Regions from separate parts of the Bacillus mojavensis genome, predicted to be linked through region 2. Evidence: riboswitches for the same ligand, from Rfam matches in the RefSeq annotation. Region 2 holds a riboswitch; each other region holds the start of a gene.

Region 1 (4,112 bases), 1.9 Mb from region 2:
GGTCAGGGCGTTAACAAGCTGATTTTTGCCTGGTTCATCTGCCCATAATCCTTGGCTGACGACAACACCGGGCAGCACTTGTTCTCCGACTGCGGCGGTTAGTTCACACTCACCTCGGCTGTTCCAAATCCGTACAGCTTCACCATCAGTGATGCCGTGTTCTTCGGCATCTATCGTGTTGATAAAGAGTTTCGGTGTTTTTTCAAGTTTGACGTGCTTTGCATTGTTGGAAAACGTTGAATTTAAGAAATTATGATTCGGCCCCGGAACATACATAAACGGGAATTCTTGATCCGGCGCAAGCGGCGTATGTGTCGGTAACGGCGGGAAACCGGCTTGTTTCATTTTTTCTGAATATAATTCTATTTTTCCGCTCGGTGTCGGCAATTTACCCGGGAACAGCGGCTTTTCACGCTTCGCCTTCATAAACGAACGTTCAGTGAGTGATTCATAACGAATCTCTGCCAAATAAGGATTATCTGGATGGTGAAGCGCCTGGCGGATTAAGTCTTCATCTGAATCTTTCAGCTCCTGATCCGTAAATCCCATTGCCTCAGCCAATAACCGGAATACCTCGGTATTAGACTTACTTTCTCCGTATTTCTCAATCACCGGCTGCTGAAGCTGAATGTAATGGTGCCAGTATGAGGTGTAAAAATCAGTATTTTCAAAAGCAGATGTAGCAGGCAGTACAATGTCCGCATATTTGGCTGTTTCTGTCAAAAACAAATCATGAACCACGGTGAACAAGTCATCCCGCAGGAGGCCTTGTCTGACTTTGTTCGCTTCTGGCGCCACAACGGCTGGGTTCGTCCCATAAATAAAGAGGGAGCGAACAGGAGGGTCTGTTTCCAGAAGGACTCTGCCCAGCTGGTTCATATTAAACGATCTCGGTGTGCGGCCTTTCAGTAAATCAGGACGCTGAAGCGCGTTGGTGTTATATTCTAAAATTCCGCTGTTATGCTTGATGGCACCGCCTCCTGTATGCATCCATTGACCGGTAATCGCCGGAAGACAGGCAATCGTTCTAACAATCATCCCACCGTTGTCGTGATGCTGAAGGCCGTTTCCGATTCTGATAAAGGAAGGGGAGGTTTCACCATACATTTTTGCCAGCTGATAGATATCGTCGGTACTGACACCAGTGATCAGCGATACCTTTTCTGGATGATACTGTTTCACATGCTCGCGCAATTCTTCATAGCCGACTGTATATTCTGATAGAAACGCTTCATCGTAAAGGTTTTCTTTAAATAATATGTGCATGATTCCAAGGGCAAGCGCGCTGTCGGTACCGGGTTTTATAGGAATAAACCAATCTGCGAGACGCCCTGTCTGATTTTTATGCACATCAATTACAACAATTTTTGCGCCTTTTTTCCGTGCTTTTTGTGCGATTGTAATTTGATGCATGTTTGTGCTGACTGCGTTAATTCCCCAAAAGATAAACAGTTTTGTATGAATCGTTTCTTCAGGATCGATTCCAGCACTCACACCCATGGTATATTTATAGCCTTCTGAACCGGCTTTGCTGCAAATCGTCCGCTCAAGCTGGCTTGAGCCCAGACGGTAAAAGAAGCGGCGGTCCATTCCTTCAGCCGTTAATTTTCCCATATTGCCGTAAAAGCTGTAAGGCAGTATGCTTTCAGCCCCTTCTTCATCAATCAGCTGTTTCCAGCGAGATGTGATGGTGTCAATCGCTTCCTCCCAAGAAATTGGTTTAAACTCTGCCTCGCCCTTCATACCTATTCGTTTCAGCGGAGTCGTCAGCCGCTTCTCATCATAGATGCGCTCAGCCATATTTCGTACTTTGTTGCATATATTTCCGGCTGTCACGGGATGATCAGGATCACCCTGCACTTTCACAATCTTCCCGTCTTTTTTATGTACCAGTAATCCGCACTGGTCCGGGCAGTCCAGTGAGCAAACGGATTTAAAAATGCCGTTTTGTTGAGTGGCAAACGATTTCATAGCCCAGTTCCTCTCCCTAGTTAGATATATTGTAAGAATTATAACATTTCGAATGATAACGTCAATTCTGAAAAAAAGACATTGACATCAATCTGGGTCTTCTTTATGATTAACGTATTCTTAATTCTGAAAATTACATACAAAACATTTTCTATCAAGAGAGGTGGAGGGACTGGCCCTATGAAACCTCGGCAACATTATTGTGCCAATTCCAGCAAGCGTCAGCTTGAAAGATAGGAAAGTAAGGTTTATACCGGCTTCTGTCTGTGGCAGAGTGCGCCTATACATGAATCTCTTTCCATCTTTGGAGAGAGATTTTTTTGTGTGGAAAATAACAATGAAAAGGATGTTTTGCATCATGACGGTTTTGATTACAGCACCGTATAACGAAGAAGGACGAAAAGAGCTTGAAAAATTGTTCGGTTCCGTTGTTTATCAGTCTTGGAAAGAAAACGGCCGGGCATACAGAGAAGAAGAATTGATTCAGCTATTACAAGAGTCAAATGCGACGGGGTTGATTACTGAGCTTGATCAAGTGACAGAAAACGTGTTCGCATCAATGCCGGCACTTTCATTCGTGGGAGTATGCAGGGGGATGCCTTCCAATGTTGATGTGACAGCAGCGTCAAACAGAGACATTCCGGTTTTCTATACGCCTGGGCGAAACGCACAAGCTGTTGCTGAAATGTTTATCGGAAATGTAATTTCATTTCTCCGTCATACGAATACCTCAAATCAATGGCTACAAGATGGAAAATGGAACAGCGATTATTTGCAGGCGTATGCCAAATTCAAAGGTAATGAAATAACAGGAAAAACCGTGGGTATGGTGGGATTCGGAGCGGTTGGGCAAAGGATCGCAAAACTGTTGACTGCATTTGACTGCAAGGTTTTGTATTACGATCCATACGTACACCACGATCATCAGCTATATGAAAAAGTTTCTCTGGAGAAGGTTTTTTCTGACAGTGATATCGTTTCTGTTCATCTGCCGCGTACAGATGATACGCTTGGCCTCATTGATCGTTCGTATTTTGACTTGATGAAAGAGAGCGCCATTTTCGTGAATACATCACGAGCTGTCGTAGTGAACCGAGAGGATCTTTTATCTGTACTGAAAGAAAGTAAAATCAGGGGAGCGATATTAGACGTTTTTTATCACGAGCCTCCAGAGGAATCGGATTATGAATTTATCTCATTGCCTAATGTTCTGGCAACACCTCATTTAGCAGGGGCAACATTTGAAGTGGAGGATCATCACGTTACCATTCTGAACGAAGCGCTTAAAAAGTGGAAGGGTGAAAAAACTCTCAATATTCCGACTTTATATAACAGAAACGATCTTACAGCAGAGGTGTAAGAAAAGGAGGGCATCAGGATGACGAAACAAAAAGGTTATCTCGTATTTGACATTGGCACTGGCAATGCAAGAGTTGCAGTCGTAAGTGTGTCGGGCAGCGTTCAAACGGTTGAACGGGAGGACATTGTATATACGGCCGAGCCGCTTTATCCGGACAGCCGCTATTTTTCTCCACAGGCGCTGTGGAATCAAATCATGAATCTGGCTAAACGTGCGATGTCTCGTTCTCATCATATTGAAATTATTGGTCTCACTTCAACAAGTCAAAGACAGGGGATCGTGCTGCTCGATCAAAATGGTGAGTCTTTCCTCGGTCTGCCGAACATTGACAATCGGGGCAGGGAGTGGGAGGGAAATATACCGAATCGTGAAGAAGTATACAGCCGAACAGGCCGTCTGCCGACTGCGCTTTTTTCAGCGCTCAAGCTTTATGGTTTAAAGCACCGGCAGCCCTCCTTATGGAAAAAGACTGCAAGCTTCACAAGCATCAGTGATTGGGTGACGTATCAGCTGAGCGGAGTATTGACATATGAACCGTCACAGGCGACGGAAACGCTGCTGTTTGATGTAAAACAAAATACATGGTCAGAAGAGATGTGCAATATATTCGGTTTCTCGCCATCTATTCTTCCGCCTCTAGTAAGAGCGGGAACAGTCATTGGATCGATAACTGATGAGTATGCGGCAGAATTGGGACTGTCACATCATGTGAAGGTTATAGCGGGTGGGGGAGATACACAGCTTGCTGTCAAAAGCACTGGCGCTGCTCTGGGAGATGCAG
Region 2 (4,112 bases):
AAGGACAAATTCCAGCTGACGGACGGCCAGAATGTGTGAATGTCTGTCAGCAAAAAGCGGCTCAGCTGGGGTGATACGTATCGCCTGCTGATTGCACATGAGGAAGATGGGCTGATTTGCACAGCCATCGCGATTGTGCTGGATATGGTATTGGTTGACGATGAAGATAAGCCAAACTTCTAAAAAACTGTTGACAATTCATGCAAAAATAATAATATTAAGATAATTGAAAACTCAATATGAAGATTTACCTTATCAAGAGAGGTGGAGGGACTGGCCCTATGATACCCGGCAACCGCTGTTTTACACAGAATGGTGCTAAATCCTTAAGAACATCGCGTTCTTGCAGATGAGGCAGAGATTTGATCGTTCAAGCTCTTCCTTACACAAAGGAAGAGCTTTTTTCATGCGGCAAACATTTCAGAAAAGAGGCGAATGATATGACTCAACAAGTAAACCTTGCAGCACAGAAATCAGATAAACAGAAGAAAGCTCCTTTCCGCGCTGATCATGTCGGCAGTTTATTACGATCCGCACCAGTAAAAGAGGCGCGGCAAAAACAAGCGGCCGGCGAGATCACTGCAGAACAGCTTCGCGATATTGAAAATAAAGAAATCACCCGCATTGTCGAAAAGCAAAAGGAAATCGGCCTAAACGTCGTAACCGACGGAGAGTTCCGCCGTTCTTGGTGGCATTACGATTTTCTTGAAGGGCTTGATGGTGTAGAGCCCTTCATTCCGGCCGAAGGGATTCAATTCCATCATGCGAAAACAAAAGCCCGCAGCATTAAAGTCACAGGAAAACTGGATTTCACAAGCCATCCGGCGCTTGCCGATTATCAATTTTTACACAGCATTGCCGGAGATGCGACAGCAAAATTGACGATTCCAAGTCCGAATATGCTGTTTTTCGGTGAAAAAGCTGATCAAGGCGTATATCCCGATCAGGAGGAATATTTTCATGACCTGGCCCAGACGTACAAAAAAGCGATTACCGCTTTCTATGATGCGGGCTGCCGCTATCTTCAGCTCGATGATACGTCATGGTCTCTCTTCTTTGAAGAAAAAGGCAGAGAAGTTGTCCGTGCCCTCGGCGGTGATCCGGAAACATTGCCTGCGTTATTTGCCAAAACAATTAACGATGCAGTGGCGGACCGTCCTGATGACCTAACGGTTACGATGCACATCTGCCGCAGCAACTTCCGCTCGACTTGGGCCGCATCAGGAGGCTATGACGCTGTAGCGGAAACGATTCTTGACGGTTTAGACCTTGATGGCTTGTTCCTGGAATACGATGATGACCGCTCCGGAAACTTTGACCCGCTTCGCTTTGTCAAACGCAAGGATCTGCAGATTGTCTTGGGCTTGATTACATCCAAATACGGAGAGCTTGAAGATCCAGAGGATGTCAAACGCCGAATCAATGAAGCTGCGCGCTTTGTCAGCTTAGATCAGCTTTGCTTGAGCCCGCAGTGCGGTTTCGCTTCTACAGAAGAAGGAAACCTTTTGACTGAGGAGCAGCAGTGGGCGAAGCTCCGTCATGTGGTCGACATTGCCAATGATGTGTGGAAATAATCTATCGTTGACAGAAACAAAAAATGTGTGAATAATAGATACTATCAGAAAATTTAATAAAAAGGTTTTCCTTATCAAGAGAGGTGGAGGGACTGGCCCTGCGATACCCGGCAACCGCTGTTTTACACAGAATGGTGCTAAATCCTTTAGAGCAGATTTGTGCTCTTGTAGATAAGGTTGAGATTGTTCACGCAAGCTCTTCCTTATCCTGAGGAAGAGCTTTTTTATATTTGAATGGAAAGAAGGAATGAACAACATGTCACAGCAAACAACACCCGCAGAACAAAAACAATCGCTCCAGAGAAAAAAACCGCCGTTTCGCGCGGATCAAGTCGGAAGCCTGCTGAGATCTGAGCCCGTCAAAAAAGCGCGGCTGCAAAAGGCGGCCGGCGAAATGACTGCCGAACAGCTTCGCCAGATTGAAAACGATGAAATCATCCGCATTGTGGAAAAACAAAAAGAAACCGGCCTGAACGTCGTGACAGACGGGGAATTCCGCAGAGCGTGGTGGCATTTTGATTTCCTGGAAAATCTGGATGGCGTTGAGCCGTTTACACCTGAACAGGGTATCCAGTTCCATAATGTGCAGACAAAAGCACGCGGCATCAAAGTGACGGGCGATATTGATTTCTCAAACCACCCGATGCTCGAAGATTACTCATTTTTACATGGCATCGCTGGTGATGCCACGCCAAAAATGACAATTCCGAGTCCGAATATGCTCTTTTTCCGGGGGAGACTGGAAAAGGATGCCTACAAGAACGATTATGCTCTTTTCCAGCATGATGTATCAAAAGCTTATAAGAAAGCGATTCAAGCGTTTTATGACAGAGGCTGCCGCTACCTCCAGCTTGACGATACAGCATGGGCTGTTTTCTTATCTGAAAAAGGCTTAAAACAAGTGGAAGCATTCGGAACAACGCCTGACGAGCTTCGCCAGCTGTTTGCGAAGTCGATCAATGACGCCATTGCTGACCGTCCGGATGATATGACAATCACCATGCATATCTGCCGCGGCAACTTTCAGTCCACTTGGACAGCTGAAGGCGGTTATGATGCGGCGGCCGAAACCATTTTTGACGGCTTGAATCTGGACGGGCTTTTCTTAGAGTATGATGATTCACGCTCAGGTGGATTCGAACCGCTCCGTTATGTGAAACGCACTGATCTTCAGCTTGTTCTCGGTTTAGTTACATCTAAATTCGGTGAGCTTGAACATCCGGACGACGTGAAACGCCGTATTGAAGAAGCGTCACGTTATGTCAGCTTAGACCAGCTATGCCTGAGTCCGCAATGCGGGTTCGCTTCGACTGAAGAAGGCAACAAGCTGACCGAGGAACAGCAATGGGCGAAGCTGCGCCATGTTGTTGAGATCGCTAACGATGTTTGGAAATAAAGAACAGAAACACACACTTGATTCCTTGGCGGGACAAGTGTGTTTTTTATGCCTGCTCAATTTGATAGGCTTTGCATTTTTCATATAAGCTTGTTTTTCCTATGCCTAATAGCTTTGCTGCCTTTATTTTATTGCCGTCTGCTGCGGCAAGCGCCTCGATGATCGCGTTTTTTTCCGCCTCAGCGATTGTCTCTTTTAATGGCTGTATCGATTGATATTCTCGGACTTTGATTGTTCTTTGGATGGGTTGATCTTCAGGAGCGAGGTTCAGGTGTTTCGGTTCGATTCGTTTGCCGTCGAGGACGTTGACAGCCCGTTCTAGGACGTTTTCCAGTTCACGTATGTTGCCCGGCCAAGAATAGCTCTGAAGCACCGCAATCGCTTCTTTAGAAAGCTCCAAGCCATCAAATCCAAATTTCCGTTCAAGTTTTTTTAATAGAAGCCCTGCGATGGGCACAACATCCTCTATGCGCTCTCTTAGGGACGGGATTTGAATTTTGATTACATTCAATCGGTAATAGAGGTCTTGCCGGAAGTCTCCTTCCCGGACCATTTTTTCGAGGTTTCGGTGTGTCGCCGCAATCACTCGTACATCTATCGGGACCGGGCTTCCTGCGCCGACCCGCTCTATCTCTTTCTCCTGCAGGACGCGAAGGATTTTGCTTTGCATATGCAGCGGCATATCACCTACTTCATCAAGGAAAATGGTTCCTTGATGCGCGAGTTCAAATTTTCCTTTTTTCCCGCCTTTTTTCGCCCCCGTAAACGCTCCGTCTTCGTATCCGAACATTTCTGATTCAAACAATTGCTCCGGGATCGAAGCGCAGTTGACACGCAGAAAGGGAGCATACCGGCGGCGGCTGTTCTGATGGATGGCGTGGGCAAACAGCTCTTTTCCCGTGCCGGATTCTCCCAAAAGCAAAACGGCCGATTGGCTGTCAGATACCCGTTCAGCCAGCCGTTTCGCATCCATAAAGAGAGAGCTGTTTCCGATCAAGTCGCCAAAGTGATATTTACTGAAAAGCTCTTTTTCGTATCTATTTTTGTAGTAATTGAGTTCATTGAGGATGGGTTTAATTTTTCTTGAATAATCCATCCATTCTTGCGGATTGCGAAACATAACGGTTCCGACCGCTCCGACA
Region 3 (4,112 bases), 660 kb from region 2:
CTGAACCGATGGCGCCCGCAATGGCTGTTGAGCCGATCAAAGCAATGGCCGTAACCGTGATCCCAGAAATAAGGGCCGGCATGGATTCCGGGAGCAGCACTTTGAAAATAATGGTTGATGTTTTGGCTCCCATTGATTTCGCAGCTTCGATGACGCCCTTATCCACCTCACGCAGCGCAATTTCAGCGAGCCGCGCGTAAAACGGGGCTGAGCCGATGACTAACGCCGGCAGTGCCGCGTTCGGCCCTAAGATGGTGCCGACTAAAAACTTCGTAAAACCTAGTAATAAAATAATTAAAATGAGGAACGGAATAGACCTGAATACATTGACAATAGCCGCAATTACAGTGTTGACTGCTTTGTTCTGCCAGAGGCTCCCTTTGCTTGTAAGAAAGAGCAGCAGGCCGAGGATCACCCCGATGACAAAGGCAAAAACCAAGGAGATCAGCGTCATATAAAGCGTTTCGTATGTCGCGTTCCATAATTCAGTTACATCAACGTTCGGGAAGTATTTTTCAAACATTCGTGATCACCTCTGCTTTCACCTGTTTGTCATTAATAAACCGGATCACGTTTTGCACTTCTTCCTCGTCACCGTCAATATGGATAAACAATGAACCGTATGCCCCGTCCTTCGTCTGCGAGATTTTCCCCTGCAGAATATTGACGCTGACATTGAAGTTTCTGATCATCTCTGTAATCAGAGGCTGTTCAGCTGAATCACCGACAAATGTGAGCTGAACCGTTGTTCCTGACGCTTTTTCGTCAAGAAGATGCTGAAGTGTTTCTTTTGTTTCTTCAGGCTCAGTCACCTGCTGAACAAACCGTTTAGTCATGTCTTCCTTCGGATTCTTGAAGACATCGAGAACTTCTCCTTCTTCAACAACCTTTCCGTTTTCCATAACAGCGACTCTGTTGCAGATTTTGCGGATGACGTGCATTTCGTGTGTGATCAGCACAATCGTCAAACCGAGTCTCTCATTAATATCGGACAAAAGATCCAAGATTGAATCGGTTGTTTGCGGATCTAAAGCTGATGTCGCTTCATCACAAAGGAGAACCTTCGGATTGTTTGCGAGCGCTCTGGCGATTCCGACCCTCTGCTTTTGTCCGCCGCTCAGCTGAGACGGGTAAGATTTCTCTTTTCCTTCTAAACCTACCAGTTTAATCAGTTCATTGGCACGCTTAATCCGCTCGCTTTTTTTCACCCCGGCAATTTCTAAAGGAAACATGATGTTATCTCTGACAGTTCGCGACCAGAGCAAATTGAAGTGCTGGAAAATCATACTGATGTCATGGCGCGCTTTTCTTAAATTGCGTCCGTTTACTTCATTAATCTTCGTTCCCGCCACTTCCACGATTCCTGAGCTTGGTTTCTCAAGTCCGTTCAGCAGACGGATTAAGGAACTTTTACCAGCTCCGCTATATCCTATAATTCCAAAAATCTCACCTTTTTTAATGGAAAGCGAGACATTTTGGACAGCATTGACATCTCCATGTTTCGACTTATACACTTTTGAAACATCCTGAAGATTGATCAAAGCGATCACCTGCCTTAACACTATTCTAAGAAATCTTCCGGTTTTTTCTGCAAAAGAAAAGCCTTTCTGCACACTTGAGCAGAAAGGCTTATATAAAACGCCTTTCTCTCATCTTTCAAAGCTTAACGCTTCGTGTGAATTGGCACCATTTCAACAATGTTGATGGTTGCCGGGCTTCATAGGGCACTTCCCTCCACCTCTCTTGATAAGAGAAATATATAGTCTTTTTCGTCCGGAAATTCTTAATGTAGAATAGCATGGCGAATCATAAAATGTCAATAAAATAAATGATGTAAACTTTTACTATTGTAATAATTTGCTATTTTTTAATTCTTTAGAATCCTCTGAAAAAAACCGTTTGTCAGCCAAAGAATGGCTTCCAGCTTTAACAGCGCTCTGAATGAACCCTTTACCTTTAGGCTTCCGCTCTGGATCAGGTGCTGAAGGGAAATGTCTCCATGCAAAAGATGAATGATTTCTGTTTGGTTTCCATAAAAGGTCAGGTTGGACGTTTGGGGCGGAGAAATTTTTGTCATTTCTCCCTGTTCGTTTATTGAGACGGTTAAGGCTTCTGTTTCTCCTTGGAAGGTAATGAGCAATGTCGAAGCGTTCAAAAGGGGTTTTAAAAACAGATGCTGTAAATCATCTTCTAAAACTTCCGCTTTCTCCATTTGTACAACCTCCTAGTTTGTTGGTCATACATACACATTTCTCTCTTCAGCGCAAGAACCCCTTTATAAAACGAACGACAAATTCATTGGAATGCGCCGAGAAAAATGTCATAAATGAGATGCAGAAGATGATTTTTGTTTGATCAGCTCATATAAATAAGAAACGGAATGAAACGCATACCCTCTTTCAATTACTTTTCCGTCCTTAAACAGCAGAAAACAAGGGACGCTTTCAATTTGATATGCTTTAGCAAACGCCGGAGAATAGTTGAGATTATTTTTATAGAAGGCGACAGACGGGAGCATGTCTTCGACGACCGTCAGCATTTTGCTTGCCAGCTGGCAGGTACCGCAAAACGGAGTATATAGATATAGGAGATACACATCATCAGTAATGTGTTCAAGCTCTTGTTCTTGGAGTTCTTTCACGCTATAACACCTCAGGTCTTTCTTTCAAGAAAATTCGTATGGACATTCAGATTCGCGCTCAGTAATACAGATGCTATATGGTGTCTGGGCGCCGCCTCCACTTCCTTATAGGCTCTGTCGATATATAAATGGTAGGCTTCATTAAATTCCCTTTTCAGCTGTTTTCTCAATTTCTCGCCTGATTCATCGGCATCAACCAAAATATAGACGTCCTTCTCGTAAAGCTCGTCTGCCAATTCCTCCAGCTTCAGCTGGCTGATTGTTCCGTTTGTGCAGATAATGCGCACTGGCTCATTCAGGACGCTTTCGATCTTTTCTTTATCTGATTTCCCTTCAACAATCATGACTTTTTCCAGTTCGTCCATGTTCATCTGCTTCACCTGCCGCGTCGAATTTGAAACGTTCAGATTGTAAAAGAAGGCAGTGAAATTCACCGCCAACATCAACACCAGCCGCTTTCGTAGTCACAATCAACATATTTCTGATCGTCTCCTGAAACCACGTCGGCTGTTTTATAAAATTTTTCATTTTCATAGGTAAAGCCGGACTTTAGCTCATATTCATTCATGCCTGTCATTTGGCCGATCATCTCATCTTCATGATATAACGAGAGCCGGCCATTTTGAAAGCGGCCTGTCACATCATTGGTGACATCGAGCTTTTGTTTGCTGAAAGCCATATTGGACACCTCCCATAGCGTTAGCGTATCCAATTGCCTGCTCAGCTATCCAGTTTTAGTCTTGTTGTGTCATCTCTTCGTATTGCTCTGCTGTCATTAGTTTTTCAATTTCAGACGCGTCAGACGGTTCAACGACGATCATCCATGCTTTTTCATACGGAGATTCGTTGACGAATTCCGGGCTGTCATCAAGATCCTCGTTTACTTCCACTACAGTTCCGTTAATCGGTGCGTAAAGCTCAGATACCGTTTTTACGGATTCTACACTTCCGAAAGGCTCGTCCGCTTTGATTTCAGCGCCGACTTCAGGAAGCTCAACAAACACGATGTCACCGAGCTCGGACTGGGCAAAATGGGTAATGCCGATTTTGGCTTTTTCTCCTTCAACTTTTACCCACTCGTGTTCTTCTGAGTAACGCAAATCTTTAGGTATGCTCAATTGAATCCCTCCATTTTTTACAGGACTATAATAAGAAGATACCACACTTTTCAAAAAAAATTTACATTATGACCAGTTTTCTTCAAATTGATCTTCTTTAAAGCCAACTGTCACTTTTTCGCCGTCTGTTGTGAGTGGGCGCTTAATCAGCATTCCGTCTGAAGCCAGCAGTTCAAGCTGTTCGTCCTCTGACATGTGATACAGCTTTTCCTTCAGATTCAGTTCACGGTATTTCATGCCGCTTGTGTTGAAGAATTTCTTTACATCCAGCCCGCTTTTTTCATAAAGCGATTTTAGCTCCTCTTTGCTTGGAGGCTGCTCTGCAATATGTATTTCGTTGATTTCTTTTCCAT
Region 4 (4,112 bases), 890 kb from region 2:
AGTCGCAAGAAGAACCTCTGTGTCCGAATCTGTGTTGAAAGTATATCCCTTTGCTTCAAGCTCTTCTCTCAGTTCGATATAGTTATAGATTTCCCCGTTAAAAATAATCCAATATTTCTCATCTTCATATGATAAAGGCTGTCCGCCATTTTCCACATCAATAATGCTGAGCCGTCTGAATCCGAATCCAACGTGCTCATCATGGTAATATCCATCACTGTCAGGACCGCGGTGAACGATCATTTGGTTCATTTGTTTGATTAGTTCTTCTTGATCAGCGGTTTGAGTTAACGGATGCTTGTTAAAAACCCCGACAAATCCACACATAGTATTGCCTCCATATTTAAAATTGTCATCATTGAACCCCTATTTATAGACGCTGTGAACAGTATTTGGTTTCACAGTTATGTAAAAAAATAAACATGGATACATCGATAAAAAAGGGAAAGCCGCTTAACCAGTAAGCGGCTATAAAATTATTCTCCTAACGCTTCTTTACGCAGCTGTTCCGCTTTGTCTGTACGCTCCCACGGAAGGTCAACATCGTGGCGTCCAAAGTGGCCGTACGCAGCAGTCTGTTTGTAGATCGGACGGCGTAAATCAAGCATTTTGATAATGCCGGCAGGTCGTAAATCAAAGTTATTGCGAACAACTTCAATCAGTTTTTCCTCTGAAGCTTTTCCGGAACCAAATGTATTGATTGAGATGGACACAGGCTGTGCAACACCGATCGCGTATGCAAGCTGCACTTCGCATGAATCTGCAAGCTCAGCCGCAACGATGTTTTTCGCAACGTATCTTGCAGCATAAGCAGCTGAACGGTCTACTTTCGTCGCATCTTTACCAGAGAACGCGCCGCCGCCGTGACGTGCGTAGCCGCCGTACGTATCAACGATAATTTTACGTCCTGTAAGCCCCGCATCCCCTTGAGGTCCTCCAATGACGAATCGGCCTGTAGGGTTAATGAAGTATTTTGTTTCTTCATCAATTAATTCTTCAGGAACAACCGGATTGATGACATGTTCTTTAATGTTGCGCTGAATTTGCTCAAGCGTAATTTCAGGATGGTGCTGAGTTGAAATAACAATCGCGTCAATGCGGACAGGTTTGTTATTTTCATCATACTCAACCGTTACCTGTGTTTTACCGTCAGGGCGAAGGTAAGGAAGAACATCTTCTTTACGCACTTCACTCAAGCGGCGGGCTAGTTTATGAGCAAGTGAAATTGGAAGAGGCATAAGCTCTTTCGTTTCGTTGCACGCATAACCGAACATTAAACCTTGGTCACCCGCTCCGATTGCTTCGATTTCTTCGTCGCTCATTGTGCCTTCACGGGCTTCAAGCGCTTGGTCTACACCCATTGCAATATCAGCAGACTGCTCGTCAATTGATGTCAGGACCGCACATGTTTCCGCATCAAATCCGTATTTTGCACGTGTGTATCCGATTTCTTTAATCGTTTCACGAACCGTTTTTGGAATATCAACATACGTAGAAGTTGTGATTTCTCCGCTGACAAGAACCAAACCAGTTGTCACAGACGTTTCACAAGCAACACGCGCGTTAGGGTCTTTCTTTAAAATTTCATCTAAGATGCTGTCAGAAATCTGGTCACAGATTTTATCCGGATGCCCCTCCGTAACAGATTCTGATGTAAATAAACGACGATTTTTACTCATGATTTGCTTCCTCCTGCACAAGGCCTCCCGAAAGACCTTATATATATGATACGGAACTCGCTCCCTCTTATACAATGTTACGTTTATATTAGAGATGTTAATTGGCATATTTATGAAATAAAAAAACCTTTTCCGTTCGAGGAAAGGGTTTGGTCTTTGTGCCTTTCACTCTTATCGCTCAAGGAATCATTCAACCTTGCATCAGGTTAGCACCTTGGTTGTCTCACGCAGTTTGAACATAATGAATAATAGAGAAACCGGTTGCTGGGCTTCATAGGGCCTGTCCCTCCGCCAGCTCGGGATAAGAGTATCCGCTCAATGAAATATCTTATCGTAAAAGGGTTTGCAATGTCAATATGAATCAGGAGAAATAGACGCCTTTATTGCGGAAAACAATGGAAGTGCACACACAAAAAACGATAAATAGTATAGACTATTTGAAAATATATGTTATACTAATTCACAATTAGCAAAACACAAATAAAATGATAAAGGAAGGTTTCTTATGAACTCAGTTGATTTAACCGCTGATTTGCAAGCCTTATTAACAAGTCCTAATGTGCAGCATAATTTATCTGCAGCTCAGCTTACAGAAAAAGTACTTTCCCGTAACGAAGGCATTTTAACATCCACGGGTGCTGTCCGGGCGACCACAGGCGCTTACACTGGACGTTCGCCGAAAGATAAATTCATTGTAGAAGAAGGAAGCACAAAGAGTAAGATCGATTGGGGTCCGGTGAATCAGCCTATTTCCGAGGAAGCATTTGACCGGCTGTACACGAAAGTTGTCAGCTATCTGAAACAACGAGATGAGCTGTTTGTTTTTGAAGGATTTGCCGGTGCTGATGAAAAATACAGACTGCCGATCACGGTCGTTAATGAATTTGCATGGCACAATTTATTTGCCAGACAGCTGTTTATCCGTCCTGAAGACAATGATAAAAAAACAGTCGAACAGCCGTTTACCATTCTTTCCGCTCCGCATTTCAAAGCGGACCCAAAAACAGACGGCACACATTCAGAAACCTTTATTATTGTTTCTTTCGAAAAGCGGACGATTTTAATCGGCGGAACGGAGTATGCCGGAGAAATGAAAAAATCGATTTTCTCCATCATGAATTTCCTGCTGCCTGAACGAGATATTTTATCCATGCATTGCTCCGCCAATGTCGGTGAAAAAGGCGATGTCGCGCTTTTCTTCGGCCTGTCGGGAACAGGAAAGACCACCCTTTCGGCGGATGCTGACCGGAAACTGATCGGTGATGATGAACACGGCTGGTCGGACACTGGTGTCTTCAATATCGAAGGCGGGTGCTATGCCAAGTGCATTCATTTAAGCGAAGAAAAAGAACCGCAGATTTTTAAAGCAATTCGGTTTGGATCCGTTCTCGAAAATGTTGTTGTAGATGAAGATACGCGTGAAGCCAATTACGATGATTCCTTCTATACAGAAAACACACGTGCTGCTTACCCGATTCATATGATCGACAACATTGTGTCTCCAAGCATTGCGGGCCACCCGTCAGCGATTGTATTTTTGACGGCTGATGCATTCGGCGTTCTGCCGCCAATCAGCAAGCTGACGAAGGAGCAGGCTATGTACCACTTCTTAAGCGGTTATACGAGTAAACTAGCCGGAACCGAACGCGGCGTCACGTCTCCTGAGACGACATTCTCCACATGCTTCGGTTCACCGTTCCTTCCGCTCCCGGCTCATGTATATGCGGAAATGCTCGGCAAAAAGATCGACGAACACGGCGCAGACGTTTACCTTGTCAACACAGGCTGGACCGGCGGCGGCTATGGCACAGGGGAACGCATGAAGCTTTCATACACACGGGCGATGGTAAAAGCAGCGATTGAAGGCAAATTAGAAAATGTACAAATGACCACTGACGATATTTTCGGCCTGCACATCCCGGTTCATGTTCCAGGTGTTCCCGATCACATCCTTCAGCCGGAAAACACGTGGAATAACAAAGAGGAATACAGAGAAAAGGCTGCGTATCTGGCAAACGAATTCAAAGAAAACTTCAAAAAGTTCACAAATACAGATGCCATTGCGCAAGCAGGCGGGCCACTCGTTTAAAAAGCAAAAGCCAAGAGCAATTCAGCTCTTGGCTTGTTTTAATTGACTGTATGCAAGGAAGTCAGCTTGTACGTAATGATTGTCCGCCCGTCTGTCCATTCAAGCTTCTGCACTTCAGCTGTGCCTGACTTTTCACCAGACTTTGTTTTGCTCACATCCATCGGAATCTCCATCGGATAAATGCGATACCCGTCTTTCTCTAATCTGAATATATTTTCATCTATGCGAACTTCTTTTCCTTTTGTCACAATTAATGTATTAAATTCCACAGGCATTCCCAAATTGAAATCCCCTTTCGTTCTCTTTTTTCTATATCATAACATATTTCACCGTCAGCGGTTTTT

Evidence for each region. A riboswitch is a leader RNA that binds a small molecule or an ion and turns the genes downstream of it on or off. The one in region 2 is predicted to bind S-adenosylmethionine.
Region 1: linked by a shared signal. The riboswitch ahead of HC660_RS10000 (2-hydroxyacid dehydrogenase) and the one ahead of HC660_RS19800 (5-methyltetrahydropteroyltriglutamate--homocysteine S-methyltransferase) in region 2 are both predicted to bind S-adenosylmethionine.
Region 3: linked by a shared signal. The riboswitch ahead of metN (methionine ABC transporter ATP-binding protein MetN) and the one ahead of HC660_RS19800 (5-methyltetrahydropteroyltriglutamate--homocysteine S-methyltransferase) in region 2 are both predicted to bind S-adenosylmethionine.
Region 4: linked by a shared signal. The riboswitch ahead of metK (methionine adenosyltransferase) and the one ahead of HC660_RS19800 (5-methyltetrahydropteroyltriglutamate--homocysteine S-methyltransferase) in region 2 are both predicted to bind S-adenosylmethionine.

What each region holds. Positions count from the first base shown of each region.
Region 1 covers NZ_CP051464.1:1,958,164-1,962,275, reverse strand. Annotated here, with positions in the region: gene HC660_RS10005 (molybdopterin oxidoreductase family protein) at 1-1,971, opposite strand, end outside; SAM riboswitch class I at 2,120-2,211, shown strand; gene HC660_RS10000 (2-hydroxyacid dehydrogenase) at 2,258-3,331, shown strand; gene HC660_RS09995 (FGGY-family carbohydrate kinase) at 3,350-4,112, shown strand, end outside.
Region 2 covers NZ_CP051464.1:3,811,776-3,815,887, forward strand. Annotated here, with positions in the region: partial or broken gene HC660_RS19790 (LURP-one-related/scramblase family protein) at 1-183, shown strand, start outside; SAM riboswitch class I at 250-356, shown strand; gene HC660_RS19795 (5-methyltetrahydropteroyltriglutamate--homocysteine S-methyltransferase) at 441-1,574, shown strand; SAM riboswitch class I at 1,643-1,752, shown strand; gene HC660_RS19800 (5-methyltetrahydropteroyltriglutamate--homocysteine S-methyltransferase) at 1,831-2,970, shown strand; gene HC660_RS19805 (sigma-54 interaction domain-containing protein) at 3,017-4,112, opposite strand, start outside.
Region 3 covers NZ_CP051464.1:3,147,477-3,151,588, forward strand. Annotated here, with positions in the region: gene metP (methionine ABC transporter permease MetP) at 1-523, opposite strand, end outside; gene metN (methionine ABC transporter ATP-binding protein MetN) at 516-1,541, opposite strand; SAM riboswitch class I at 1,647-1,753, opposite strand; gene HC660_RS16495 (SCP2 sterol-binding domain-containing protein) at 1,868-2,212, opposite strand; gene HC660_RS16500 (thioredoxin family protein) at 2,321-2,641, opposite strand; gene HC660_RS16505 (toprim domain-containing protein) at 2,653-3,006, opposite strand; gene HC660_RS16510 (YusG family protein) at 3,084-3,320, opposite strand; gene gcvH (glycine cleavage system protein GcvH) at 3,376-3,759, opposite strand; gene HC660_RS16520 (arsenate reductase family protein) at 3,826-4,112, opposite strand, start outside.
Region 4 covers NZ_CP051464.1:2,921,526-2,925,637, forward strand. Annotated here, with positions in the region: gene asnB (asparagine synthase (glutamine-hydrolyzing)) at 1-327, opposite strand, end outside; gene metK (methionine adenosyltransferase) at 477-1,679, opposite strand; SAM riboswitch class I at 1,848-1,987, opposite strand; gene pckA (phosphoenolpyruvate carboxykinase (ATP)) at 2,185-3,768, shown strand; gene HC660_RS15300 (DUF2584 domain-containing protein) at 3,807-4,049, opposite strand; gene HC660_RS15305 (alpha/beta hydrolase family protein) at 4,101-4,112, opposite strand, start outside.